4 regions of the Lysinibacillus sp. BF-4 genome follow, and region 2 is predicted to be linked to each of the others. Evidence: riboswitches for the same ligand, from Rfam matches in the RefSeq annotation. Region 2 holds a riboswitch; each other region holds the start of a gene.
What was found. Region 2 has a riboswitch for cobalamin ahead of CH76_RS08885 (hypothetical protein). Riboswitches for the same ligand answer to the same signal wherever they lie in the genome.
Positions count from the first base shown of each region.

Region 1: it holds a riboswitch for cobalamin, as region 2 does, so the genes downstream of both, CH76_RS12430 (ribonucleoside-diphosphate reductase subunit alpha) here and CH76_RS08885 (hypothetical protein) in region 2, are expected to answer to the same signal.
Region 3: it holds a riboswitch for cobalamin, as region 2 does, so the genes downstream of both, nikA (nickel ABC transporter substrate-binding protein) here and CH76_RS08885 (hypothetical protein) in region 2, are expected to answer to the same signal.
Region 4: it holds a riboswitch for cobalamin, as region 2 does, so the genes downstream of both, CH76_RS09345 (ferredoxin) here and CH76_RS08885 (hypothetical protein) in region 2, are expected to answer to the same signal.

Region 1 is NZ_JPUW01000054.1:563-8,040, forward strand. It holds gene CH76_RS12425 (ribonucleotide-diphosphate reductase subunit beta) at 1-484, opposite strand, end outside; gene CH76_RS12430 (ribonucleoside-diphosphate reductase subunit alpha) at 500-2,725, opposite strand; cobalamin riboswitch at 2,903-3,089, opposite strand; gene CH76_RS12435 (bifunctional adenosylcobinamide kinase/adenosylcobinamide-phosphate guanylyltransferase) at 3,174-3,578, opposite strand; gene CH76_RS12440 (histidine phosphatase family protein) at 3,518-4,120, opposite strand; gene cobS (adenosylcobinamide-GDP ribazoletransferase) at 4,090-4,851, opposite strand; gene CH76_RS12450 (bifunctional adenosylcobinamide kinase/adenosylcobinamide-phosphate guanylyltransferase) at 4,864-5,421, opposite strand; gene cbiB (adenosylcobinamide-phosphate synthase CbiB) at 5,418-6,389, opposite strand; gene CH76_RS12460 (adenosylcobinamide amidohydrolase) at 6,380-7,048, opposite strand; gene CH76_RS12465 (multidrug efflux SMR transporter) at 7,185-7,478, shown strand, end outside.
Region 2 is NZ_JPUW01000025.1:4,864-12,341, forward strand. It holds gene CH76_RS08870 (tryptophanase) at 1-50, opposite strand, end outside; gene CH76_RS08875 (carbon starvation protein A) at 250-1,701, shown strand; gene CH76_RS08880 (GTP-binding protein) at 1,970-3,160, shown strand; gene CH76_RS14165 (hypothetical protein) at 3,500-3,622, shown strand; gene CH76_RS08885 (hypothetical protein) at 3,710-3,964, opposite strand; cobalamin riboswitch at 3,993-4,192, opposite strand; gene CH76_RS08890 (3-hydroxyacyl-CoA dehydrogenase) at 4,367-5,260, shown strand; gene CH76_RS08895 (histidine kinase) at 5,303-5,995, opposite strand; partial or broken gene CH76_RS08900 (Na+/H+ antiporter subunit A) at 6,240-7,478, shown strand, end outside.
Region 3 is NZ_JPUW01000013.1:300-7,777, forward strand. It holds gene CH76_RS06195 (HsmA family protein) at 1-102, opposite strand, end outside; gene CH76_RS06200 (arsenic resistance protein) at 188-1,189, opposite strand; gene CH76_RS06205 (DUF4395 domain-containing protein) at 1,241-1,675, opposite strand; gene CH76_RS06210 (GNAT family N-acetyltransferase) at 1,807-2,382, shown strand; gene CH76_RS06215 (methylated-DNA--[protein]-cysteine S-methyltransferase) at 2,363-2,818, shown strand; gene CH76_RS06220 (DNA alkylation repair protein) at 2,815-3,474, shown strand; gene CH76_RS06225 (NUDIX domain-containing protein) at 3,471-3,869, shown strand; gene CH76_RS06230 (putative RNA methyltransferase) at 3,862-4,683, shown strand; cobalamin riboswitch at 4,805-4,990, shown strand; gene nikA (nickel ABC transporter substrate-binding protein) at 5,112-6,740, shown strand; gene nikB (nickel ABC transporter permease) at 6,795-7,478, shown strand, end outside.
Region 4 is NZ_JPUW01000027.1:17,089-24,566, reverse strand. It holds gene CH76_RS09355 (sirohydrochlorin chelatase) at 1-495, opposite strand, end outside; gene cobJ (precorrin-3B C(17)-methyltransferase) at 509-2,182, opposite strand; gene CH76_RS09345 (ferredoxin) at 2,199-2,564, opposite strand; cobalamin riboswitch at 2,694-2,882, opposite strand; cobalamin riboswitch at 3,050-3,229, shown strand; gene CH76_RS09340 (energy-coupling factor ABC transporter permease) at 3,366-4,115, shown strand; gene CH76_RS09335 (energy-coupling factor ABC transporter substrate-binding protein) at 4,112-4,393, shown strand; gene cbiQ (cobalt ECF transporter T component CbiQ) at 4,394-5,188, shown strand; gene CH76_RS09325 (energy-coupling factor ABC transporter ATP-binding protein) at 5,182-6,015, shown strand; gene CH76_RS09320 (DegV family protein) at 6,043-6,894, opposite strand.

The DNA of each region.
Region 1 (7,478 bases), on a different contig from region 2:
GGTAGCCCTTAATCACAAAGTCGTTACGTTTTTCGAGTGTTGGCTCTGTACGCCAAAAGTCGAATGTTGCATCTTGTACGTCTTTTGTTGTGATGCTTGATAATACGTACGAATACGAGTGATTATGCACAACTTCTTGTTGCGCTAAAATAATCATTAAGGCATTTAGGCTAGAGTCCGTTAAATAATCCGCTACGCGCCCTGCATAGTCCGTCTGAATAGAGTCAAGTAAGGCAAGCAAGCCAATAATTTTTAAGAAGGCGTTTTGCTCATCCTTTGTTAGCTCAGGAAACTGTTTAACATCATTACTCATGTTAATTTCAAATGGTGTCCAAAAGTTACCTAGCATCTTTTTGTATTTTGGGTACGCCCAGCTAAAGCGGACGTCATCCCAGTTTAAAATATTAGACGAGCGCCCGTTAATAATACCTGTTGAGGCGTTGGGTGCTGTTTTGTCCATAATCGTGCGTTCGTGTACTTGCATTTGTTTTCTCTCCTTTTAGCTTTCGCATGAACTACAGTCAATTAATTCAACGGATGTTGAGCGTACATAATACGTCGTTTTGACACCGCTATCCCATGCATTTAAATGGAGTTGTAGTAAGTCCTTCGCCTTTACTGTATTTTGTACATACAGGTTAAACGAAATCCCTTGGTCAATATGGCGTCCGCGTGCCGCATTTTGTTTAACTGACCAGTTTTGGTCAATAAAGTACGCTGACTTGTAGAACCATGTCGTTTTTGCGTTTAAATCTGGTACTGTTACCGGAATTTTATAGTCCTTTTTCTCCTCAGAGTAGCTCTTTTGGAAAATTGGGTCGACTGAGGCCGTTGAGCCTGCAATAATCGCTGTTGTTGAGTTAGGGGCAACTGCCATTGTGTAGCCATTACGCATACCTTGTGTGGCAACTTTTTCTTGTAAGTCTGCCCATGCCTCGCCCTCGTAGCCACGCGCTGTAAAGTACGCGCCTGTTTGCCAGTCTGAGCCTTCAAATAATGGGTACGCGCCTTTTTCGGCTGCTAAGTCACTTGAAGCTTGGATCGTTAAGTAAGCGATTTGTTCGTATAGTTCGTCCGCAAATTGTACAGCTTCGTCACTTTCCCATGCGATTTCCTTTAGGGCAAGCAGGTGATGCCAACCAAATGTGCCAAGCCCGATACCACGGTAGCGTGCGTTTGTGCGCTCTGCCTGACGTACAGGAATGGTGTTAAGTTCAATGACATTATCAAGCATACGTACTTGAATTGGGATAACGCGTGCTAGTACGTCCGCTGGTACAGCGCGTCCTAAGTTAATCGAGCTTAGGTTACATACAACAAAGTCGCCTGCTTTGCGCTTTGTGACAATCAGACCGTCTTCAAGTTCAACTGACTCAAACTCCGTTGGGCTCATGTTTTGCGCAATTTCGGTACAAAGGTTTGACGAATAAATCATGCCTTCGTGTTTATTTGGGTTTTTACGATTGACTTCATCACGGTAAAACATAAATGGTACGCCTGTTTCGAGTTGTGAGCGCATAATACGCTTCATAATATCAATCGCAGGTACGACTGTGCGTGTTAGCTCAGGGTTTTCAACACATGCCGCGTACTTGTCGCGGAATGAGCCTTCACCGCGTTTTTCGTCGTAGTAATCTTCTAGGCTAAAGCCCATGACATTACGTACTTCATGCGGGTCAAATAAGTGCCAGTCACTACGCGCTTGTACGGCTTCCATAAAGATGTCTGGTAGGCAAAGCCCTGTAAAAATATCATGCGCACGCATACGCTCGTCACCATTGTTTAAGCGTAGGTCAAGGAAGGTAAATACGTCCTTATGCCATACATCAAGGTAAACTGCAATCGCACCTTGGCGCTGGCCTAACTGGTCAACGGATACGGCTGTATTGTTAAGTTGTTTAATCCAAGGGAGTACACCACTTGATGCGCCCTTAAAGCCGCGAATTGCCGACCCACGGCTACGGATTTTACCCATATACACGCCAATGCCGCCGCCAAATTTTGATAGTGTGGCTACGTCCGTATTTGAGTCATAAATACCTTGTAAGCTGTCGTCTACTGTATCAATAAAGCAGCTTGAAAGTTGACCATGTGTTTTACCTGCGTTCGCAAGTGTTGGTGTTGCCATCGTCATATATAAATTACTCATTGCCCAGTAAGCTTCTTGTACTTTAGCAATGCGGTTGTCTTTTTCGTCTTGCATTAAAATCATCGCAATGACCATAAAGCGCTCTTGCGGTAGCTCTACCGTTTGCTTGCTGTAATCACGCACCACGTAACGGTCAATAATTGTTTTTAGACCGATGTACGTAAATAATGTATCGCGCGCTGGCACGATGGTATTGGTTAATGTTGTTAATTCTTCAGGTGAGTATTTTTCAACAAGCACAGGTGAGTAAAGCCCTGCTGCTACATATTTAGCTAGGTTAACGCTAAAGCTCTCGTATACGTTGTCTGCCGCTACACCGCGCAAACTTGCTGCATCATGGTACAGTTTATGCAAATAAATATCTGCCGCTACAAACGTCCAGTACGGCTCTTCTTCGTCGATAAAGCCTAATGTTTGAAGCACCATCGCATCTGCCCACTCGCCGTAGGTTGCCGCTTCGTTTTTACGTAAAAAACGATCGGATTGGCGTAAAAATTGCTCAATTGCTTCCTCACCGTATTTTTCGGTAAGTGCGTCTACGCGTGCTGAAATACTTGTCATTGTTTTGATTGTCATAAAAAACCCTCCTAAAAATAAACGTACAGTAGTTGTACGGAACAAACGCTTGTCACAAAAAAACCATACACCTCAGCGGGTGCATGGTAAAAAAATGCATGGTTAAGAAATGGAAAAAAGGATTAAGTGAACTAGACAACGTAATCGCTCGCTTCCACTTCTCAATCCCCGAAGAGTGTGTGCTATTTGATAATCGGCAGGTCTACTGGCTCTCGAATCACCCTCCATCTACCCTTCCCGCTCATGCGCAGTGGCTCGTAGATTTCGTCATCGTTTACAGTTGCGGGGACAGCTTTGCGCAAATTTTTTGGCAAATTCCCTTTTTCAGCTCTATCGCTAGAGCACCGTATATCAAAACGTGTAATACTATATATAGTATGTGTTTGCTATTAACACTCTAGCATATTGTGTTTGGGCTGACAATAGTTCTTACTCACTTGATTACAAGTCAGACGTTTTCAAACTTTTTTAGTACCTCAGGCAGTCCATACCAGATGCGGGTTACACTTTGTGCCTCCGCAAATAATTGCTGATAAAAACGTCCGCATACATCGCGCAGCTGACGCAATTTTTTGTCCATTGGTACGATGCCGCGCCCAACGTCTGCCACGACAACATAAAGCGTAGCTTGTGCAGCTAAAGCACGCACATCTGTCATTAACGCCTCAACTACCGCATCCTCGTCACTTAAGTCCTGTGTCACGAGCCAGTCTTCTAAGCAATCGATAACAATGACAGGTGCGTCAATAGACGTCAGAGCTGTGCCAATCAACCAACTTGCATCCTTACCTTCTACGATTTTTTCGACATATGCGGTTTTGCCGCTATGTGCTCCTCCAATAAATACGTGCATCGTCGTGCCTCCTCAAAGTCTTGTTGGTGTTGCCAAATTAGGGTGTAAACTTGCTCATGCCCCGCGCTGTAATGCCAGTACGGGTGCTCTTTTGGGGCGAAGCGTTGCAGTAACGCACGCACTACGCCGCCGTGGGTCATAATAATTGTTTTATCACGCGCATTTGTTAAAAAACCTGCATAGACGCGCTGTAAAAAGTCCGCAAAATTTTCGCCGTTAGGCACAGGAGCGTACGGGTCATCTAGCCACGCGCAGTATGCGGCATTATGCTGTAATTGCGCGTACGTTTTGCCCTCAAAATCCCCAAAATCCAGTTCGCGTAAACGCGGCTCTTTAATGTATGTAGCATGCGGAAAATACGCCGCCGCTGTTTGGCGACAGCGCAGTAAATCACTACCAATGATCGTGTGCTGTGCATAGCTTTGCACGGGCAACGCCTGCGCTAGGATAGCATCATCTGTCCAACCAAGGTACTCTTTACGCGCGTTCATTGGTGTTTTGGCATGACGCATTAGGCGTAGTACAACAGCAGCACGAGCCATAATAGCACCTCCGCCCCTTCGATGTAAGCACCGAGTAAATCGCCTGAAATACCGTCAAAATTGCGCAGCGCAAAGCTACGGTAAATCACGACTGTTACGAGTAGTACAATGGCTAAAATAATAGGTAAAATACTAGCGCTCAACAATACAAATAGTGCAATAATCGCATTTAACTGAAACAGCGCAAAATAGGCTGTTTTTTTGTGCAGCTTTTGCATAAAGAAGTGCGCGATGCCTTTGTCTTTAGCCGGCTTAGTCGTTAATAAAAATAACAACATGCCGTTACGTGTCATAAATGGCAGTAAAATAAGCACCCACCAACTTACAACACCAAGCTGAAGCAACTCATAAAGCAAGGCGATTTTTAATAAAATTAAAAATACAAATGCCATAACGCCAAACGCACCAACACGCGGATCATCTAAAATCTCGTGGCGTTTTTGGATATCGCGATACGAGAAAAAGGCATCACATGTATCAATAAAGCCGTCTAAATGTAGCCCTCCTGTAATAATGGCACTTGTTAAAACGAGCGCTAACGCTACTAGTAATGGGGTGACATTAAAATGAGATAGGCCCCATAATACGGCATAATCTGCCGCACCAATCAGCATACCTAGCCATGCGAGGGTAATAAACATCCCTGTTACTGTGCGCTTTGTCAGCGGGATTTCGCGGTGCACAGGCACTACCGTAAAAAATTGCAGTGCTGCTAAAATACTATGCCACACACTAAGCCCCCCTTACTTCCACTGCTTGGCAATGCCCTCAGTTAACTCGTACGCCTCGTCTGCCTCGGCAACTAGCCACTGATGAATATCACCTAGCACTTTGCGGTAATGGTTAAGCTCATTATGACGTAAATCAGGCTCGTCAAATAATTCATTTGATACGACATAGAGCGTAATATCGCGGGTGCGGATGGTCGCTAAGGCATCTTTTACAATGCCGCGCGCCTCCTCTAAGCGCTCGCTACTATTAATTGTTTTGTTTTGCATTGGCATATACATCATATTTGTAAGCCACGTCGTGACACAGTCCCACAGTACTACGTCACCCTCGCGTAAAGTGCTCATTACTGCGCCAATACGAAGCGGGGCCTCGATGGTGTGCCATGTCATGCTTTGACGCTCTCTATCTTGTTGATGGCGTGCGATGCGTTGTTTCATTTCACTGTCCATTGCCACACCAGACGCCATATATACAAGGCGTCCTTCAGGCGTATAGCTATTACTCGCTAACGCCTCCGCAAAGGCAGATTTACCACTGCGTACACCGCCTGCAATAAATACTAGTTTCAACGTAATCCCTCCCATAAAATATGTAGCGCTACAACAATCCCTGCGCCAATAATTGTAAAGCCTAGTGTTGCGATATGCATGTGCGTAATCACTTTTTTAATATGTGCGCGCGTGAGTGGTACTTGCTTTTCGCCCATAACTTGACGATAGCTCGTCACGCCCTCGTATTGATTATAACCCCCAAGCTGAATGCCTAGCTGAACGGCTGTTGCCGCTTCTAAGTAGCCACTATTTGGGCTTGGGTGCACCTTCGCATCACGCCACCAGCGCGTAAGGCGTTGTTTGAGCGTTTGCGGTGTTTCGTTTTTAGTCAATAGGACAATAAGTAGCCCTGTAATACGGCTTGGGATGTAATTAACAATGTCGTCAAGCACAGCCGAGCACGTACCAAATGTTGCGTACTTGTCATTTTTATACCCGACCATAGAGTCTAGGGTGTTAATGGCTTTATATGCCCATACGCCCACTGCGCCAAATAACAGCGCATAAAAAAGAGGTGCCGTAACACCATCGCTCGTATTTTCGGACACGGTTTCTACCACGCCGCGCACGAGCTCGCCTTCCTCAAGGTGCATCGTATCTCGCCCTACAATCCACGACAGTTTAGTACGTGCCTCTTGCCAATCTCCTGCCACAATTGGCGTATACACAGCCATTGCCGCTTCCTTTAGGCTCTTTTGCGCTAATGCTGTACCAATGAGTACAACCTCTGTCGTAAAGCCTAACCAAAAGTGAATGCGGTAGGTTACGACCATAATTGCCCCTACTACAAGTACTGTTACCCCAACTGTACAAAATGTTAGCACAGCTCCCTTTAACCTACGATGCTCACCATGATTGAGCCGCTTTGTTAGCGCACTAATGAAGTTGCCAATAAAGCGTACAGGGTGTGGCAGTTTTGGCGGGTCACCTACTACCCAATCAAACACTACCGCAAGCAGCGTTGCCCATACAAAAATTAACGCCATGTACCAGCACCCACCTCTTTTTTATACGCGCGAATGGCCGCAAGCATCGTTTGGTAAACCCCATGCCCAATTAATTTGCCTAGCTCCGTAATAGGCCCTGCATATTGTTGGTAGCTCCCTTGTTGTGAGCTCGCCACAAGTACACTATCTGTCGATGTACCCGTTGCGAGGGTGTGGGTTTCTGGGTCGAGGATGTTTTCGGTAAAAAGTGCTTTTGTTTTAGCCTCCGTTGCCGAAATTAACCCTTGCAGTAACGCCTCGTCGGATAGTTTAGCGTCCACGAGCACCCACATATTAATTGTGCCCACGTGATAGGTTTCGCTGCGCAAAAGCGCCCGTGTAATGTCTACCGCATTGCCAAGCCCTGCTGTAACCATTACCGTCAGGCTTAACTCGCCATGCGTAAACGTACGAATGACCGCATGTTTAGCGTAAACTGCCGTCATCATCGCCACCGTTTCTTCTATTATAAAGCCGTGCGCTGTTAAATAACGTGTGTACTCGGCGTGGGGATCGCGCTCATCATAACTTTTTGGTACTGAACGGTTCACAAAGTTCTGATAATAGCCGATGCCCGCATTGATCATTGCCGACGACGCCACCTTCATTGGTGCTGGCGCACGAAAAATAACGCAATCTGCGGTTTGTTGTATCGTCATTGCCACTCCCCCAAAATGTTTCTGTGCTAAGTTTACCATGATTTATAACGAAGCAACAGATGACCTTAGTTGACAACGGGCGGATTATGTGAAAAAATACAGAAAACTGACGACCGTTCGTAAAGGAGAGGATAGTATGAATAAATATTGGTTTATGGTGCTACTTGCAGGGTTAGTTGAGATCATTTGGGTAGTAGGTTTAAAGCATGCCGACAGCGTCGCTACATGGGGCGTAACAGTTATCGCCATTATTGCGAGCTTTTATTTTTTACTTACTGCTATGGCTCACTTACCTTCTAGCACCGTCTATGCGATGTTTACAGGCATTGGTACAGTAGGTACGGTGCTAACCGAAATTTTTATTTTTAACGAACCCGCACATGCGATTAAACTTGTGCTACTTGGTACATTAGTTATTGGCATCATCGGG
Region 2 (7,478 bases):
TGCATTTCTAGCGGAATTGTTTCGCCAGAGTGAAATGTAATTTTTGACATAGGTAAGCCTCCAATTAAATTATTTAACCAATCAAGCTTTGACGCGGTGAACTAATAGTGTATAGCATACTAGATAATTTTACGAAAAGATAGGATATTCAGAAAATTTATCATTGTTATTGTACAGAATGAAAAATAACGCTTGTTGTTATATAACAAATGATGCTAAAATAATTTTAATGTAAAGGGGGGCATGAGGATGCTAACATTTTTAGTTTCTATTGTTTTATTAATTATTGGCTATTTAACGTATGGTAAATATGTAGAGCGTGTATTTGGCGAAAATGAGGAACGACCGACACCAGCGTATGTTAACGCAGATGGCATCGACTATGTGCCAATGTCTACACCGCGTAACTCGTTAATTCAGTTACTAAATATTGCAGGGGTTGGGCCAGTATTTGGACCGATTGCAGGTGCCTTATATGGACCAGTAGCTTTCGTATGGATTGTAATAGGCTGTATTTTTGCAGGTGCAGTACATGATTACTTAACGGGTATGATTTCTATTCGTAATCGCGGAGCACATTTGCCAGAGCTTGCGGCTAAGTTTTTAGGTAAATTTATGAAGCACATCGTTAATATTTTTGCACTTTTATTATTATTATTAGTTGGTACTGTTTTTGTTACGTCACCAGCGATGCTGCTACATAATTTATTAGATGCTAAGGTTGGCTTAGTTGTAATTACATTATTAATTTTTGCTTACTATATTTTAGCGACATTATTGCCAGTGGATAAAATTATTGGACGTTTTTATCCATTATTCGGTGCATTATTAGTAGTATCGGCGTTTGGCGTAGGTATTGGGCTTGTAGTAACAGGTGCACCAATTCCAAACTTAACATTCCAAAATATGCACCCAAACAATTTACCGATTTTTCCGTTAATTTTCTTTACTATAACATGTGGTGCACTGTCAGGCTTCCATGCTACACAATCGCCGATTATTTCGCGTACGACGCAAAACGAAAAAAACGGGCGCAAAATCTTTTACGGTATGATGATTGCAGAAGGTATTATTGCAATGATTTGGGCAGCGGCAGCTATGAGCCTATTTGATGGTTATGGCGGCTTAGCTGAATTAATCGCAGCAGGTGGCCCAGCAGCAGTTGTAAGTGAAGTATCTATTATGATGCTTGGTACTATTGGCGGTACAATTGCCATTTTAGGTGTAATTATTTTACCTATTACGTCAGGAGATACTGCATTCCGAGCGGCTCGTATGATTATTGCTGATTATTTCAGCATTGGGCAAAAAGCTTTCGCCAAGCGTTTAGCAATTGCACTACCATTATTTGCGATGAGTTATATGTTAACGAAAATGGATTTCCAAGTGCTTTGGCGTTACTTCTCTTGGGCAAACCAGGTAACTGCGGTTATTGCATTATGGGTAGGGGCAATGTATTTATTCCTAGGGTATAAAAATCACTGGATTGCAACGATTCCAGCTATTTTTATGACAGATATGGTATATCTTTATATTTTCTTCGAGCCAACGATGGGCTTCGGCATTCCAATGACGATTTCTCATATGATGGCAGTAGTAGCTACGATTGTGACAGTCGGTGTATTCTTTGTCGCAGCCTATAAGAAGCGTGGCACAAGTTTTACATTGGATGAGGATGTTTCTACGTTTAAAGAGGTTTAACGTATAAAAAAAGAGCCAGTTAAGCAGTCGCTTAGCTGGCTCTTTGTATGTGTAAAAACATAAGAGAAGGAAATCATTCATCAGTACCAATGATGAATAGCTTAACCATAGTCAACTTTTCCCTAAGTTATTTATCTATAAACGTTTATTACAACGCTTTAATACAACTGCAACACGATTGTTATATTATTTTACGCCTTGATAAATCGTAATCATTATGTTTTAATTATAAAACGTAATGATTACGATTTAAGAAGGAGCTAATAAAATGAATAAAATTCCAGTAACTGTACTAAGCGGATATTTAGGTGCAGGTAAAACAACGATTATGAATCATGTATTACAAAATGAAAAAAATATGCGTGTAGCTGTCATTGTAAATGATATGAGTGAAATTAATATTGATGCTTCACTTATTGCGGAGGGCAGTGGTATTGCACGTACAGAAGAAAAATTCGTAGAGCTTTCTAACGGCTGTATTTGCTGCACATTGCGTGAAGATTTATTAATAGAGGTAGAAAAATTAGCAAAACAAGGTAATATTGATTACATTTTAATTGAATCTACAGGAATTAGTGAGCCTATTCCTGTAGCACAAACATTTTCGTATATTGATGAGGAACTGGGTATTGATTTAACGCGCTTTTGTCAATTAGATACGATGGTTACGGTAGTTGATGCTAATCGTTTTTGGCATGATTACCAATCGGGAGAAAGCTTGCTAGAGCGTAAAGAAGCTGTAGGTGATGGTGATGATCGCGACGTGGCTGATTTACTCATTGATCAAATTGAATTTTGCGATGTGTTGGTTGTGAATAAATGTGATCTTGTAGCGGAAGGAGATATTAAACGTCTAACAGGTGTATTAAAAGCATTACAACCATCAGCGAAATTTATTTTTACAGAGCAAGGTAAGGTTGAGCCAAGTGATATTTTACATACAGGGCGCTTTGATTTCGAAGTTGCAATGAATGGTGCTGGCTGGCTAAAGGAGCTAGAGAAAGGTCATAGTAACCATACACCTGAAACAGATGAATATGGTATTGCATCTTTTGTTTATGAGGCAAACCGTCCCTTTCATCCTGCACGTTTAGTAGAGTGGACAGAGCATATGCCAAGAGAAATTGTTCGAGCAAAGGGCATTGTATGGAGTGCTGTGCAAAATGAGGTAGCGATTTTACTATCACAAGCAGGGCCTGCAGTACGTTTTGAGCCAGTATCGTATTGGGTTGCTGCATTACCAGAGGCGCAGCAAAAACAAGTATTTGAGGAAGACCCTGACGTATTAGCAACATGGGATGCGGAATATGGTGATAGAGGTACGCAACTTGTAATTATTGGTATTGATATGGATGAGAGTATGATTAGAAGACAGTTAGATGTTTGTTTGCTAACAGATGAGGAGATGCATGGTGATTGGAAAGGACTTGAAGATCCGTTTCAGTGGCAGTGGTCTTAATAATAAGTATTAAAAAACAATCAAGGCGGATAATGTGTAAATTTGGAGAGGTGGTACTACACGCAGTAGTTAGTGGATATAAACACATAAAAGCTTACTAAGTATAAAAAAACCTTAGAGAAGTTTATTTTTAGCTGGCTAACTACACATGCGATAAAGCTTGGTATAATAAGGTTTGTCACACCTTTGTCATAAACAACCCCTAGTTTTTGAACAGATTGTGAAAATCATCACATAACACTTTCCTTTTTAAAAAAAGAGCGTATACTGATGTATAACAAGTGCTAAACAAAAAACTTTGTATTAGTACAAAAAACGGCTAAAAGGAGCGATTAACGTATGTGGGTTGTAACAGTCTTTGAACAAAATACGTACCGTATGTTCGAATACCAAACTAAAGCAGAAGCAACAGTTTGCTTACAAGGTCTAACGAACACAGCAATGCTTTCATATACAAAATAAATCTTTCCTTTTTTGTAGCTACCCTTTGAGGTAGCTCTTTTTTTATGTAAAAAAGAGGTAGCATGTAATAGCTACCTCTACGTTATGTTATTCATCAAATACTGCCGGCTGTATGAGTTCATTTTGCACGCTATGATAAGCCTGTTCAATAATTGCTTGCTCATGTGAATGCTGCATAATAAGCTCATCTTTGACAGCACGTAAAGATGTTGGTGTGGCTGTTAGGCTCTGCATTACGCGCGTTTTTAAGGCAGTGCGATAAAAATCGAATTGTTGTTGCATTGGATCTGACGAGTATACCTCAATTTGATTTATCGCACCGTGAGTATGTGTTTGTGTCATACTCAGCACCTCCTATTCCTCGTAGGTTTTGGTTGTACTTGAGATGAGCAGGTCTCCTGACTTTAAGTTCTAACACTTAATTTTGCCTTCCCGTAAAATACAGTGACATTATAAAATTAAGCTCGCTTATTACAGTTGCGGGACAGTGCTAGACTTACACTAGCTTCCCTTACTCATCTCCATATCTCCGTTTCTTCTATTGTAACAACTTCTACTGCATTACTGATCATGCGTTATCTCATGTAGTGCTCGTCTGTGTAACATAGTTCGTTTAGTCGATTTATATAAAAAGCTAGATTACTATAATTTTTTTAGAGGTTTGGAGTAATAATGTGCAAAAATTTGTGCTTAGCGTTATATTTTAGGTGAGTTAAAATTATAATGAAATAGGGAGAGAGCACAATGATTAAAAAAGTTACAGTTGCAGGAAGTGGCGTATTAGGTAGTCAAATTGCGTATCAATCAGCTTTTCATGGCTTTGATGTTACCGTTTATGATATTACTAATGAGGCATTGGAAACAGCTAAGGAGCGTATAGAGGCATTAAAACCTTTATACCAAGCAGACTTAGGCGCAACAGAAGATCAAGTAAATGAGGCTTATGCACGTTTACAATTTGAAAGTGACTTAGCAAAGGCGGTAGCTGATGCAGATTTAGTAATTGAGGCGATTCCTGAGGTTGTGAGTATTAAAACAGCATTTTACAAGCAGTTAGGTGAAGTAGCACCGACCAAAACGATATTTGCGACAAACTCGTCTACATTATTACCGAGCCAGTTTGCAGAGGCGACAGGCCGTCCAGCTAAGTTTTTAGCCTTGCATTTTGCTAATACGATTTGGAAAAACAATACGGCTGAAGTAATGAAGCATGAAGGTACAGACGAAGCAGTCTTTAATGAAATTATTGACTTTGCAAAAGCAATTGGTATGGTAGCCTTACCACTTTATAAAGAGCAACCAGGCTATATTTTAAATTCATTATTAGTACCATTTTTAGATGCTGCAGAAATGTTGTTAGTGAAGGAAGTAGCAGATCCTGAAACGATTGATAAAACGTGGATGATTGCTACAGGAGCACCACTTGGTCCATTTGCAATTTTAGATATTGTAGGCATTAATACTGCGTATAATATTGTACTGGCTAAAGCAGCAGCGACGAGTGATACGACACTTGAACAACTTGCTACTATGTTGAAAACAAATTATATTGATAAAAATAAATTAGGGCGTGCAACAGGTGAGGGATTTTATAAATACCCTAACCCTAGCTTTGCCGCACCAGATTTCTTAAAATAATATAAAAAAGGAATTGTGCCAACGTAGGCGCAATTCCTTTTTTTAAGCTAACGTTTTTTTGCGTAATTTCTCATAGGGTGGAATGTTTTTAGTATCAATAATCCTGCCTTCAACTACTTGTACTTCATACATTTTAGCTTTATAGGTAAATTTAAAAATACCATTATCAAAATCTGTACCAATTTCTTTAAAGAAAATGCCTTCTAAAGTTGGCTGGTCAGGGCAAGTAAAGACAACTGTGTGTTGACCATCTCGCTCAACTAAATAAGCACGGACACCACGCTCATACATATCAAATTCTTCTTCCTCAGTAGGGCGCTTAACTGAAACGATATGAAAATCTACAAAAGGTACTTCTTTAAGTAATACGTTTAAAAAGGAGCCGCGCATAATTTCTTCCCAGCGACTTTGTGCGCTTTGCCCCACAATAATTTGTGTAATATCTAAATTGGCTGCGACCTCACGAATAACTTTTTGAATAGGACGCTTTTCATTATCTTTTATAATAAATTGCTCTACCTCTAGCTCTTCTGCAAGTTGCTCCCACTCTTTAATATAGCCTGTTTTCTCTGGATTAAATTCTTCAAAGGGCATTGCGTCAACAGTCATAATATAAAGGGGGCAGTCTAGCATAGTCGCCATTTTATGCCCACGGCGAATTAAACGCTCACCGTTAAGACCGTAGTATACACAGACTAAAATGCTTTCATCCATACGACCTTTAATATGTTTCAATGTATAAACACTCCTTTTAATAACGTAATAATCATGTAAGAAAAAATGTTTAAAATAGCATAAAATAATACTAGAGTAGTGCAAAACGAAATTTCATACTGTATAATTCATACTGTGTTAACGCATAAGTTATTGTGGAATACAATTAATCGACCTTCATATAGACCATTATTATGAAGTGAGTTAGTAGTATAGTCAAGTTTACACATAATCACATAGTTCAGCAGTTGGGAGGCTCGCATTTATGATGATACCGTTAGCGATAGCCCTACCGTTTCTTATAGCTGCCCTTATCCCTATTTTTTATAGGCATATTCGGCATATTCATCTCGGTTGGTTCGTGTTAATCGTACCTGTATCACTCGTTATTTTCTTTGCTCGTTTTATTCGTCCTATCGCAAGTGGCGAAGTTTTTTTGCACACTTACGCATGGATACCCTCATTTAACATCAATGTTATAACATACCTCGATGGTTTGAGTTTAATTTTTACATTACTCATTACTGGCGTAGGTAGCCTTGTGACGCTTTATTCGATATTTTATTTATCAGAGAAAGAGTCATTACACCACTTTTATTGTTATTTACTACTCTTCATGGGCGCTATGCTTGGCGTCGTATTATCCGATAATTTATTGGTGCTATATACGTTTTGGGAGTTGACAAGTGTATCTTCCTTCCTATTAATAGCGTTTTGGCATCACCGAAAAGCATCGCGTGCAGGCGCACGAAAAGCGATGGTTATTACTGTAACGGGTGGCATTAGCATGCTCGCTGGATTTTTAATGCTTGCACAAATTGCAGGTAGTTTTAGCATACGCGAAATTATAGCGATGGATGGTTTAAGTAGTGAAGCTTTATTTATTCCAGCAATGTTATGTATTTTGCTTGGTGCTTTTACAAAATCTGCACAGTTTCCGTTTCATATTTGGTTACCTGATGCGATGGAGGCCCCAACGCCTGTTAGTGCTTATCTTCACTCAGCAACTATGGTTAAGGCCGGCATTTATTTAGTTGCTCGCTTATCACCAATATTTGGTGGGGTATCCTTATGGTTTTGGTTAGTGACAGGTATTGGTTTACTTACTTTGTTATGGGGCTCGTTTAATGCAGTGCGTCAAACCGATCTTAAAGCGCTATTAGCATACTCTACAGTGAGTCAGCTTGGATTGATTATGAGTTTGTTTGGCGTAGGGTCCGTAGCTACCATCTTGGCTACGCTACCGAAAATATTATTTATACGCAGGCAACATTTGCTGCATTATTTCATTTAATTAATCACTCTACCTTTAAAGGAGCGCTCTTTATGGTAGTTGGTATTGTTGACCATGAGGTAGGGACGCGTGATGTGCGTCGACTAGGTGGTTTAATGGCGATGATGCCTATTACTTTTACAATTGCGATGATTGGTAGTTTGTCTATGGCAGGTATGCCACCATTTAACGGTTTTTTAAGTAAAGAAATGTTCTTTACTGCCATGCTAA
Region 3 (7,478 bases), on a different contig from region 2:
AAATTGAATTGTTCCGCTAAACTTTTCGCCGAACACCCCAATGCTGTACAAAATAAGGGCTACCACCATTGATGAAGAAGCAAAGATTAATAATGTGCTCATGTAAGTTCAACTCCGTTCTTAATTTATAGTTTTACTATAAATTACTAAAATGAACAGAATATGAACTTTACGTTGTAATTACCATTTATTTTAGTGCAGGCTTCATAGTAGGTGGTGTAGCGTCGCTTTCTTTAAACCAACGCTTTTTAGCGATTTGTGCATAGTTTGCGATAAATTGTTGTTGTACGATAAAGGCAAGCGTTACAATAAGTGCCGCTTCGGCTCCAAAAGATGTAGCTGCAATACCAATCGCTAGCGATAGATTACGTAGCACTGTACCGTTAACAAGTGCAATCCCGTCAGCACGGTTAAAGAATTTGGTAGCAACAACTGTACTGAGTGTAAAGTTGATAGCATAAAATAATAGCAATACTACGATGGCAATTGCAATAAGCTCAAGGTTTTGCACAATCATTGAAGCACGCATGCTCATACTTACAAAAACAACATATAACATTGCCCAAATACTAAGAGGGCCAAATTTTGGTTTAATATTTTTTTTGAAGTGCTCAAGTGAGTGTTTGCGTAAAATAGCCTTAAATGTTAAGTGACCAAGTAGCATTGGTAGGAAAACAACAATTAAAATCGTTTGCATCGTTTGCCATACATTAATTTCGATATACTGACCGACCATCATTAGTAAGTACCATGGTGTCACGATTGAGCCGATGAGTAGACCGAAAATCGTTAGTTTAACAGCTACACCCACATTCCCTTTTTGTAGCATTGTCCATGAAATGGTCATCCCACTTGTAGGAAGTAAAGCTGACAGTGCAAGCCCTGCAAACATTAACGGATGATCTTGTAAAAAAATCATGCCAAGGCCATAGGCAATTAACGGGATGATAACAAAGTTAATCACAACAGAATAAACCAATACGCGTGACCCTTGTGTAGAGGCAAGCTGCTTAAAGTTAAAGCCAACCATTGTGGCATAAATCATAATAATCGTACCAACTAATAAGGTAGGTTGTAAAAAAGAAGTATCTACAACATTACCAATAAGAAAGCCTAATACTAAAATGAGTGGCACACTCACTAGCATATATTTTTGTGGAAAGCGATAAATTTTCTGCGCTAAGCTCAATTGAATTTCCTCCTTTAAGTAAAATTGCCGACAAAAGCTGTCGGCAAGATGTTACGCATTTTTCGCCATTTTTCGGCGGTGTTTCCACATTTGATATTGGAAACGAATCCAGCAACCAATACAGAAGCCTGTTAACGCAATGCCTGAAGCGGCAATAACCATACCTGCAAAAATATAGCCTGCAACATTCCAACCTAAATAGAAGAATAATAAAGCAAGCCCTAATGAGATAGTTGCGATCCATTGGTTAAAGATTTGTTGGTCTTTATCTTCTGGGTGATAAGTGTGTAGTGGCTTGCGTAAAAACGGCTTACCTAACATAACGACAGGATTAACTTTAGTGATGACAGTAAACAACCCTAAAATAAAAGGGATAAATAAGATATTAGTATTCACAAAGACACCAAGCAGTGAAGTGACAACGATAAATACTTGGTTAGTTGTTACCAACGGTTTAGGAATACTATTAGGAATTTGTTGTGACAATGAATAAACCTCCAGTTTTTATACCTATAGGGGTATAAGTATTGTTATATAGACTATGAGGGATAACGATAAAAAAGTCAACTATATAAATTTCATTAGGTATAATAGAAAAAAAGAAGGTGGGGATGACTTTGACAACAGCTTTAGAAAATAATGTAGTACGTTTACGTCAAATGGTAAAAGAGGATGCTGAGGCATTATGGGAAATTGGTCAGGATGATCGCATTTGGACATATTTATCAATAACACCGCGTTCATTAGAGGCAATTGAAGTTTATATTAACGAGGCTTTGGCTAATCAAGCGGAATTTCCGATGGTTATTATTGATGCGACAACAAATAAAATTGTAGGCGCAACAAAATTTATGGATATTGACGCAAAAAACAAAACAGCAGAGATTGGTTTTACTTGGCTGACACCTTCAGCATGGGGCACAGCAATTAATCGTAATGCTAAATATTTATTGCTGAGTTATGCTTTTGAGCAATGGGGATTGCGACGTGTAACCATTAAAACAGATGCCGAAAATATTGCATCATGTAAAGCAATTGAAGCGATTGGTGCAACAAAGGAAGGCGTGCTACGTAATCATCGCATCCGCAAAGATGGCAAAAATCGTGATACAGCAATTTACAGTGTAATTGAAGAGGAGTGGCCACAAGTCAAAGTAAAGCTAGGTGAGCGTTGTGCTACAAAAAACGTATAATACAACAATTGGCAAGGTAACAATTGAAGCAACAGCACAAGCAGTAACAGCATTGTACACAGGTAACCCTAAGGAAGATATAACACAAGGAGAAAGTGCGGTTATGCAACAAGCCATTTGTGAGCTAACAGCTTATTTAAACGGTGATCTTCGAACGTTTACAACACCACTTGCACCGCAAGGCACAGATTTTCAACAGCGTGTATGGCAAGCACTACAGGCCATTCCTTATGGGCAGACTAAAAACTATAAGCAAGTAGCTGAGCTAATTGGTAATGCCAACGCTTCACGAGCAGTGGGCAATGCCAATAATAAAAATCCGATTTTAATTATGATTCCATGCCATCGTGTAATTGGTGCTAATGGTAAGTTGGTTGGCTACGGTGCAGGGCTACCATTAAAAGAACAGCTACTCAAGCTAGAAGGATATTTATGAGAGCCCAGTTAGAGCAATTAGCTGAGGAGGAGTACCGTGCTTTTACAGCTAAATTATTGCCAGGTGTTACAGATATTTTAGGCGTGCGTGTGCCAAAGCTACGCGCGTTAGCTAAGGATATCGCAAAGCGGCAGCCAGCGTATTTGCAAGTACAACCAACCTGTTTTGAAGAAACGATGTTGCAGGGTTTTGTGATTGGTTATTTACCTTATGATGAACAGCGCATTGCGGCGTTTGTTCCGTATATTACAAATTGGTCGCTTTGCGATAGCTTTTGTACAAGTTTAAAAAGTACAAAGGCACATCGTGAAGAAATGTGGCGATTTTTACAGCCATATTTTCGTTCTGATCAACCATATGCTATTCGTTTTGCGGTAGTAATGAGCCTAATGTATTTTATTGATGAGCACTATATTGAGCAGTTGTTTAGGCGTTATGACGCGATTACTAATGAGCATTACTATGTGCGAATGGCAGTCGCGTGGGCAGTATCTATGTGCTATGTAAAACAGCCAGTGCTAACTTATAGCTATTTACAGCAACATTCACTTGATGATCAAACGCATCGTATGACCATTCAAAAGATTATTGATTCGACGCGACCTACTAAGCAACAAAAGGCTGAGGTACGTGCGCTACGGAGGAGTAAAGCATGAAACATATTGGTGTCGGCGTAGGCGCTTTTATTTTAAATGAACATAATGAATTATTATTAGTACGCCGCAAAAAAGAGCCAGAGGCAGCGCATTGGAGTTTGCCAGGGGGCAAGGTAGAGCTAATGGAAACAATTGAGGATGCCACAGTACGTGAGATTAAAGAGGAGTTAGGTGTAACGATTACCCTCACAGGTTTGTTATGTGTAACTAATCATATTTTACCGCCAGCTACCCACTTTGTGGCACCCACTTTTATTGCGCGCATTATAAAAGGTACGGTAACAAATAGAGAGCCTCATGCAATTAGTGAAGTAGGCTTCTTTGCATTATCTCAATTACCAACGCCACTGACAGTAACAACACTAAATGCCTTAAAGGAGTTTAAGCATGACTAGAAAACAACAGCGCATTCATTTTGCACAGCAACATCAAACTTTATTACGTTGCCCGCTTTGCTATGAGCAGGTGGAAGTTAATGAAGCAAGCATGGTATGTGCTAATCGCCATACTTTTGATTTTACAAAGCAAGGCTATGTTAATTTAGCCCCGCAACGTACCGAAAATTTATATACCAAGGAATTATTTACTGCGCGTCGCATGATAATTGATAGTGGTTTTTATACACCGCTTCATCAAGAGCTAATTAAACTAGTAGCAGATGCTAAAGTCATTGCAGATTTAGGTTGTGGTGAGGGTACGCATTTACAACAACTATTACCAGAAGGTGCGCTAGGTATTGGTATTGACCTTGCCAAGGAGGGCGTTAAAATGGCAGCTAGCTATGACAACGTGCTATGGCAAGTTGCAGATTTAGCTAATATCCCATTAACAACAAGTAGTGTAGATGCGATTGTTAATATTTTATCTCCATCTAACTATAAGGAGTTTAAGCGTATTTTACGTGCAGACGGGCGCATGATTAAGGTAGTGCCAAGCGAAAATTATTTATACGAGTTACGTGAGGCTTTCTTTCCAGATAAGTCACCTTACTCTAACGCGACTATTGTTGAATTATTTGAGCAACAATTTGCACACACCAAAAAAATCACAGTACGTTATGAGCAACAGCTAACGGCTGAGTTAATGCGTATGTTAGTGGATATGACGCCGCTTACTCAAAACGTAGCGCGTGTGCAAAAGGAGCAATTTATTGCGAATCACTCGCATTGTATTACGCTAGAATTTGACATTCTTATTGGTAATGATTGATTATTTTGATTAGTTTGATAAGATAGTTATCTCTGCTTAGTTAATATTTCCTGCAAATAATAACAATAATTTGATATGGAATAATTAACATATTATCGTTATAATTGTCTAAGAGTAAATACGAATATTGTAGAAATTAGGTGCATTTATGCTACTATAAATGCTTAAAAGGGAAATCGGTGAAATTCCGATACGGTCCCGCCGCTGTAATGTGGAGTAAGGCGCAAAAAGTCACTAGCAATGCTGGGAAGACGCGTACTTATGTTGAAGCTAAGTCAGAAGACCTGCCTATTTTCAGATGCTGTTAACCTACGGGAGATAGGGGGGTATTGAAGTGCGATTATTACGAGTAATAGGGCGTTTCTAACCACCGTGGGTTAGAGGCGCTTTTTTCGTTTTGCAAAGCTAGAGTTAAAAGGAGAGAGAGCATGTTTTTACAACAAACAAAGCGTACGGTATTGTTGGCGCTACTTATGGTAGTGGCAGTAGTAATGGCAGCGTGTGGCGATAAAAAGAATGAAGCAGCCACTGCAGACAAAGATGAGGAACTAAAAAAAATTACTTTCTCATGGTCAGGGGATATTGGGGACTTAAACCCACATACTTATATGCCAAATGAATTTTTCTCACAGGCCATGGTTTATGAATCATTAGTATATTATGGTGAAGGCGGCGAGCTACAACCAGCTTTAGCAGAGTCTTGGGAAGTATCGGAGGATGGCAAGACGTATACCTTCCACCTACGTGAAAATGTAAAGTTTTCGGACGGCTCACCATTTAACGCAGAAGTAGCAAAGAAAAACTTTGATACAATTTTAGCTAACCGTCAACAACATGAGTGGGTAGAGCTTATTCATCAATTTGAGGATACAGAGGTTGTGGATGAGCATACTTTAAAAATGACATTGAAAAATGCGTATTACCCAGCATTACAGGAGTTAACGTATATTCGTCCGTTCCGATTTGTAGCAGAAACAGCTTTCCCTGAAAGTGGCGATACATTTAAAGATGGTTTAGTTGAACCAATTGGTACAGGACCATGGGTATTAAAAGAGCATAAGAAAGACCAGTATGCGACATTTGTACGCAATGATCACTATTGGGGTGAAAAACCAAAGCTAGACGAAGTAACAGTTAAAGTAATGACTGATGGTGAGTCGCGTGTACTAGCATTTGAAAAAGGTGAGCTTGATTTAATTTTTGGTAATGGTGTCATTAGCCAAGATTCTTTCCAATTTTTAAAAGATAGTGGCAAGTACGAAACAAAGCTATCAGAGCCAACCTCAACGCGTATGATTATGATGAACACGCAAAAGGAAGCAACAAAGGATAAGGATGTGCGCCTCGCGCTTAATCATGCCTTTAATAAAGAAGCGGTCATCGAAAATATTTTCTACAATACAGAGAAACAAGCAGATACATTATTCCCTAAAAATATCCCTTATGCGGATGTGGACTTACAGCCGTATACTTACAACTTAGAGCAAGCTAAAACATTATTAGATAAAGCAGGTTGGAAGGAAGTTAAGGGTAAAGAATTCCGCCAAAAAGACGGCAAGGAATTAACGCTAGATTTCCTTATTATGAGCACAGATAATGTACAAAAATCTGTAGCAGAGTATATGCAGGGCGATTACCGTAAGCTAGGTGTAAACGTAAACCTAATTAGCCAAGAGACAAATACATTTTGGGAAAAAGGCTTTGCGGGAGATTATGATATGATTTTCACTTACACATGGGCAGTACCATTTGACCCGCATTCGTATTTAGCGGCAATGACAACGCCATCTGATAATGGCGGACCAGATTATACAGCACAACTGGGGCTTGCGAATAAGGCCGATATTGATGCTAAGATTAAGCAAGTATTAGTAACAATTGATGAGCAAGAGCGTACGAAGCTATATGCTTCGATTTTAACTGATTTACATGATACAGCGATGTATATCCCTGTATCACATATTTCTAATATTGCGGTGTATCATAAAAACTTAACGGGCGTTGAATTTTTACCACAGCAAGAGGAAGTGCCGTTAAATAAAATTGATTTACAATAATCGTAAGGGAGCAGCGCAGCTTATGTGCTGCTCCTTTTTTGAAGGGAGCGTTTTATGTTTACATTAATAGTAAGGCGACTTTTTAGCTTAATACCAGTTTTGCTTGGCATCTCAATTATTACATTTTTATTATTACAGCTCATTCCAGGAGACCCTGTTATGGCTTACTTGCGTGCAGCAGGTATTCCCGCTGCAGACGAAACTGTCACAGCACTTCGCACAGAGTTAGGCTTAGACAAATCTTTACTAGCTCAATACAGTAGCTGGCTACTGCAAGTGATACAACTGGATTTTGGTACGTCTTTTTCGACAAAAGAGCCAGTATTTGATGAAATTATAAATCATATGATACCTACCATTCAGTTGACCGCAATGGCAATGTTATGGGTGCTTTTAATTGCGCTACCTTTAGGCATTTTATCAGCCGTATATAAGGGGAAATGGATTGATCGTTTTAGCCGTATTTTTGCTTTTGCGAGTGTGTCTATGCCAGCCTTTTGGTTAGGCTTTCTGCTAATTTATTTTTTAGCAGTTAAGCTAGATTTATTCCCTGTCTTTGGGCAGGGCTCATTTTTGCATGTGATTTTGCCATCCTTTACCTTAGCATTTGGTTATGTAGGTACTTATATGAGGTTATTGCGCGCAAGCATGCTCGAAAACTTAAATGAACCGTTTGTGTTATATGCGCGAGCGCGAGGTTTAAAGGAACGTGTTATTGTGCTACGCCACGTCGTGAAA
Region 4 (7,478 bases), on a different contig from region 2:
TACAGTAGCTACGTTTAAACGCTCGTATAATAGACGGCTGATTTTATAAAAATCACTGTTAGCATCCGCGTCACTACCACCGCGACCAATAAGTAAAACCGCAGTATCTTTATGCTCTTCTTCAATGGCAAAGCCTGTTTGTTGTAGGCGTGATAGTAAAATTTCGATAACTTCTTCATGGATGCCAATTGGGCGACCATACGTAAATTTCACATTAGGGTAATCCACTTTTGCTTCGTCAATTTCATGCGGGATATGGATTTTTGAGTGCCCCGCTTGTAATAAAATAATCGGAATCGCATAAATTTCTGTTGCGCCTCGTTCAACCGCATTTTTAATACCTGTTGGAATATTTGGCTTTTCGAATTCTAAAAAGCACGTTTCGACAATATACTCCTCTGGAATACTTGGTGTCATTTGTTGAATAAAGTTACGTACCTCATCATTGCCTGCTGGTAAGCGGCTGCCGTGCCCTACGAATAAAATTGCTTTCATGTTGTTCTCTCCCTTAATCCCCACAAGGTGCAGGTTCTACTTTAATTTTTGACATCATATCAATAAAGCTAAAGCCGCCAATCTCTTTCACGCGGCGGAAATATTTAAACAAGCGCTCATTTGGGTGAGCATTTGCCTTATACTCCTCAACAATTTGCGAAACCATGCCAATAATTTGGTCGGCTGGAATGCCCTCTAACACAGGTTGCCCTGCGTGCCCTGTACGTCCTACTGGTTTAGCACCAATAAATAAATCAAACTTACCTTTACGGTACACAATGCCAATATCCTCAAATGTTGCTTTATAACACGCCATACCACAGCCGTTAAAGCCGATATTTAGCTCTTTTGGCAAACTAAGCCCTGCTAATTTGTCATAGAGCTCATTCGCTACAGGAATGGACTCGGTTTTTTCGCCGTAGCAGAAGTCACACGCTTTTACACGTAGTACATCGCCAACTGGCTCTAGGTAAAAGTCCACAGACGCAAGCTTTTGTGTAATTGCTTCAGGATCCGTTGTCGGAATTTTTAAGACGATTTGGTGGTCAGGTGTATATTCCATTGTGCCTTTTTCGCCTACAACCTCAGCAAGCATTGTCATTTGCTGTGGTGTAAAAAACTTATTAGCTACGCCAGGACTTACCGCAAGCTCGAAAATAGACTCCATTTTTTGCTGTACCAGTTTTTTAGGCGCAGTCCCAGACACCATAGCTAGTGCGGCAGAAGCCATCTCAAGTGCGCTCTTTTTTGGCGCTTGTTGCTCAACTTTTACAGATTGGTGCGGTGCTGCCTCACTCTCACGCATTAAATCTTTGTTAGAGTAATCAAGGCTTGCCTCGCCTGTTTCTTGGTCTAATGCCCAAGGCTCTGCTTCTTTCTTTAGGCGTTGGTGCGGGCGAAGCGGTTGTTTTTCGTCACCTAGTGTATATTTACGTTGATAGCCACGTGGTGTAATAATTTTATTATCATAATAGAAGGAAGACGAGTTACCGATAACAACAGTTGTTAACATGCCAATGTCGTGATTTAGCATATCCGCTAAATTTGTCATAATAATATTTTGATTATCACGGTAAGCTGATTTTACAAGCCCTACTGGTGTATCAGGTGAGCGGTATTCTAATAAAATACGCTGTGCCTCAACAATTTGGCGTGTGCGGCGACCACTTTTAGGGTTATACAGCGCAATAACAAAGTCCGCCATTGCGGCTGCTTCAATACGCTTTTCGATTAAGTTCCATGGTGTGAGGTGGTCACTTAAACTAATCGTACATGAGTCGTGCATTACAGGTGCGCCAAGTAAGCTCGCACAAGAGTTAATTGCCGAAATACCTGGTACAACCTCAACCTCAATACCATCAGCCTCTGTCCAACCTTTTTCGACTAATACCTCGTACACTAAGCCAGCCATACCATATACGCCTGAGTCACCGCTCGAAATTACCGCAACTGTATAGCCCTCAAGCGCCTTTTTGTAGGCCTCCTGTGCACGCGCTACTTCTTCTGTCATGCCTGTGCCAATAACCTCTTGCTCAGGTGTCAAAATATTTTGGATTAAATCCACATACGTTTTATAGCCAATAATTAAGTCACTTTCTTTTAATGCCTCTACAGCACGCGCTGTAATATGTTTAAAGTCGCCAGGGCCAAACCCTACAACTAATAATTTCCCTTTTTTCTGTGTCATGCTACCACTCTCCAGCCTACTTATTCTTCGCTATCCCTTTGATTGCAGGTGTTTCTTCTGTACGAATAATCGCACCCTCCTGCATCGTATAAACGCGATGTGCCTTAGGGCCATCCTGCATTAATTCTTGCACAACTGTGCGTGCCGCCGCTTCGTCTGGTACGTTATACCAGTTGCCTGTAGGATAGGCGGTTACGACACACGCATCCTTACAGCGCCCGTTACATTTTGTACGTGTTGTATGAATTTGCTCGTCTAAGCCAAGCTTTTCAATTTCATCACGTACCGCAAGCGTTACTTCTTCAGCACCCTTTTTCATGCATGAGCTACCATTACATAATAAAATATGGTGCTGCATCCCTACTAAATCCCACGTTGTCATACGCGTTCCCCCTTTATTGACCAACAAAAAAAGCCTTAACATCGGTGGGGTGTTAAGACTTCTAATAAAAAGCGCGCATACTACTACTGCGTTAGCTAATTGTTATCCGCCCTTTTCCCTCCGAAAATTGTAGAAACAAAAGATAGAAGCAGGTTTCCTGACTTAAGCTATACGCCACAACACCTTCCCGAATAATTATTCAGTGGTTATTGTTGTAGCAACACTATTACAGTAGCGGGGGCTGTATTGGACTTTCACCAATTTCCCTTTATTTTACGCCTCCTAAAAGACGTAAAAACTTCTAACTATTTTGCAATATTCATTTTCTTTATCATATACTACTTTGGCACATTTTCAAACTGACTTTTTCATTGAGCTGTCTCTTGTGCGTTTTTTCAGAACTTTCTACCTAGTTGGATTTTCTGAATAATAAAAAATCGTATAGCCAAAATTTACTTTGCGTGCTAAACTTATTTTGAAATAGCACATAGTTAGCCAAGTTAGGTGTTGCCTACGCAACGTAACAGGGAAGTTTGGTGAAATGCCAACGCGGTCCCGCCACTGTAAGACGGAGCATACATAAATTGCCACTGCTAAATTTGCGGGAAGGCTATGTAGTGCGCTGATGTCGAGCCAGGAGACCTACCTAGTTTGGATGTGATCCGTTTCAACCTACGAGGATGGGTGTGCGAAACAAGGCAGTCTGTATAGGGCTTGCTTTATTTTGTCGTAAACACTCTTATGATTAAGAGTGCTTTTTTATATCCTCATACTTACTTTTACTTGAATAGGAGGATTTTTATGTTGAAATTTTTACCGAAGCTTGGTTATTTTGCAGTTATTTTACTGCTCATTCCTGAGCGTGCCTATGCCATGCACATCATGGAAGGCTACTTACCTGTTGGTTGGGCCATTTTTTGGTGGGTGCTAACCATTCCATTTGTTATTTTAGGCTTGCGTTCAATTAAAAAAACAATCGAGGAAAACCCCGAAACAAAAATGATTTTAGGGCTGTCAGGCGCATTTGCCTTTGTTTTATCAGCACTTAAAATCCCGTCAGTTACGGGTAGCTGTTCACACCCTACTGGTGTTGGGTTAGGTACTGTGTTATTTGGACCACTTGCGATGAGCGTCATCGGCTCAATTGTGCTATTATTCCAATCATTATTACTTGCGCACGGCGGTTTAACTACACTTGGTGCTAACGCTTTCTCAATGGCTGTCGTTGGACCTTTCATTGTTTACTTCACGTATAAAGCAGCGCTTAAAATGGGGCTATCGTTTTCACTAGCCGTATTTTTCGCAGCGTTTTTAGGTGACTTAGGTACGTATGTTGTAACATCATTCCAATTAGCATTAGCTTTCCCTTCTGAGGTTGGTGGTTTCTTCGCATCATTCTCTAAATTTGCGGGTATTTTTGCTTTAACACAAATTCCACTTGCCATTAGTGAAGGTATTTTAACCGTAATTGTTATGAACTTCTTAAAGAAATACAACTTCTCAGAGCTAAAATCACTACGTGTATTACCACGTAAGGAGGCTGCACAATGAAACAAAACTTATTATTATTTGCGATTGTTATTTTGCTAGCGATTGTGCCTATCTTTATGTTAAAAGATGCGGAGTTTGAAGGTGCGGACGGCGAGGCAGAGGAAGCTATTGGTGAGATTAATGCGGGCTATGAACCTTGGTTCGAGTCGTTTTGGGAGCCGCCAAGTGGCGAAATCGAAAGCTTATTATTTGTATTACAAGCGGCAATTGGCGCAGGCTTCATTGGCTACTTCGTAGGCTTTACACGCGGTAAGCATCGTAAAAAAGAAGGACTGTAAATGCTACTAATTGATAAATATGCTTATATTAATCAATTAAAACACGTTCATCCGATGGAAAAAATGATTTTCACGGCACTGCTGCTGCTATTTTCCTTAACAGTACGTGACACAACCATTTCACTCATCACATTTATTGTGATGAGTGCTTTTATCATTTTTGGGGCAAAAATCCCTTGGACGTATTATGTAAAGCTCTTACTGCTCCCTGCCTTCTTTTTGCTGACAAGTTTACTGGCCATCTTATTATCCTTTGCAGGTACAACTACAACACTGCCACCGCATATTTTTGCTTACTCCTTTGGCTCGTTTCAGGTATTTATTGGCGAGGCAAGTGTAGCTACAGCACGTCAGCTATTTTTTGTTGTGCTTGGCAGTATTAGCTCCTTGTACTTTTTAATTTTAACTACATCGGTACAAGCCATTTGCTATGTGCTGTATAAATGGCGTGTGCCTGCACTTTTTGTAGAGCTATGTGAAATGACGTACCGCTTTATTTTTATTTTTTTAGAAAACACGCAAAAAATTTATATTGCCCAGCAATCACGCCTTGGCTACCAGTCCCCTCGGCAGTGGCTACGCTCTGTTGGGTTACTTGTTTCTTCGTTATTTATTGAGGTGCTACAACGCTCCACAGAGCTAACAAATGCAATGCTCTCGCGCGGTTATGACCCAAGCAACACGACACCGCTTTATTTTGAAGAAGAATGGCAGTTTAATAAGCGCAACTGGGTAGGCATTGCTGTAGTATTTGGCACAATTGTTTTGATTTATGTAGGAGGTAGACAATGGTAAATTATTTTGAGCTAGACAATATTTCGTACCGCTACCCTGACGGCACAGAGGCACTAACGCAGCTCTCGCTAACAATTGGACAGGGTGAGCGCATTGCGTTAATTGGTCATAATGGCGCGGGTAAATCTACGTTATTTCAACAATTAAATGGCATTTTACAGCCCTCTAGTGGTGATGTGCGCTTTAATGGTAAACCGATGCGTTATAGTAAAAAAGAGCTTGCCCATGTACGCCAGTCCGTTGGTATTGTCTTTCAAGATCCCGATGCTCAGTTGTTTTCGGGCAATGTTAAACAAGACATCGCATTTGGCCCAACTAACCTTGGCTGGTCAAAAGATAAGGTGCATGAACAAGTAAACTGGGCGATTAAAGAAGCTGAGATTGAAGCGCTACAAGACAAGCCCATTCATTTTTTAAGCCTTGGGCAAAAAAAGCGGGTGGCTATTGCAGGTGTACTGGCGATGATGCCACGTATTTTAATCCTAGACGAACCAACCGCTGGGCTTGACCATTACTACGCTACACAAATGCTTGGGCTACTAAAACAGCTCGAAACAGACGAGCGCACAGTGCTGCTCTCCACCCATGACACCCAGCTCGCCTATGAATGGGCTGACCGCATTGTTGTGCTACACGAAGGTACGATTATTTATGACGGCAATCCGTACGATGTATTTTACCAAGATGATTTACTCCAAAAAGCGCACCTCGAAAAACCGTGGGTGTTTGACGTTGCCGCTACATTAGGCGCACCTACACCATTACCACGCACGCGTGCCGCCTTAAAAGACTTTCTTAACACTAAAAAAAATGACTCGCTCCTGTAAACAGGAAACGAGTCATTTTTATGTGTTTTATACCCCTTGCACCCAACTTAAGCCCAGTGTACCTTCACCTGCGTGAACACCTACACAAATGCTAAGCTCTGTTATGCTAAAAGTTACCTGAGGGAAGGCAATCTGCAACTCACCGCGCCACTTTTTTGCCACTTCTTCATTATTACAATGAATTACCGCAACTTGAGTCACACCATGATGCAGTACATCGTCACCAAGCTGCTTCACGACATAACCGCGTGCTCGCTTATCCGCACGCACTTTTTCTTTCATAGTAGCTACGCCGTCCTCAAAACTGATGACTAGCTTAATATTTAGTAAATTACTTAAAAACAACTGCGTACCTGACACGCGTCCGCTTTTGTGCAGTTGTGACAAGCTTGTTGGAATAAAAGATAGGCGTGTACGATCTGCCATAGCCGTTAACTGCTCGGCAATCTCGCTTGCTGCTACACCGTCTGCCTGCATAGCGTTACCTACTTCAATCATTTTTTGCATCGGGAATGAGCCAATCTTAGAGTCAATCGGGTACACCGTAAAGCCCGCTTGCTCAGCTGCCGCAAATGCTGTTTGGTACGTGCCTGATAAATGCTTTGACGTATGCACCGCTACCGCACATGTATAGCCTTCCGCTTTTAAACGTTCATACAGCGCAATCACCTCACCAATCGGTGGTTGAGATGTCTTTGGGTGCTCTTTAGTGCCTTGTAATTTTTCATAAAATTTTTCACTTGTTATATCAATTGTTTCGCGTATATCCATATCAGTAAATACAATGTGTAAAGGTAACACATGTACATTATATTGTTTAATCACTTCATCACTTAGTAGCGCCGCTGTATCTGTAACCCAGGCGATTTTCTCCGTCATACTGACAACTCCTCTAATTTCCAAGCTAGACATTTTAGCCTATTTCATCCACTATACACAGCTAAACTAGCATTGCCTAGTGACATTTATCATATCCCACCCCATTTCTTTTTAATTCTTCAGAAAAAGCCAACAAATCGCCATAAAACCTAAAAGTGGAGAAAGGCGTTAAGCTTCGCAGGGCATTGGAGCTATTAAAAGCCAAAACGACTGTTCAACTTCAACGCAGTTGGAAAGCAGACATCGAAAGCGTTTTTTTGCTTTCTGATGACTGATTGAAACAGCGGAAGAAGTTAGTCGGGTTGGCTAGCCAACTGGGTTGAACGCGTTCTTTGCGTTCAGACACAAAAGTGAAATGACACAAGAAGCTGCCTTTCGCAACTGGATAAAACCTAAAAGTGGAGCAAAGCGTTTAACGACGTAGGCACTGGAACACGTGCAGGAAAGGCGTACTTTGGCTTTCACTGAACGGGTGAAGTGACCAAGTCGTTGCTTTGCGAAACTAGATAAACCTAAAAGTGGAGAGGGCTTGAAAGATTCGATGGATGTTGGAGGGCGCTAAATGTTGAAACAACCGCACAACC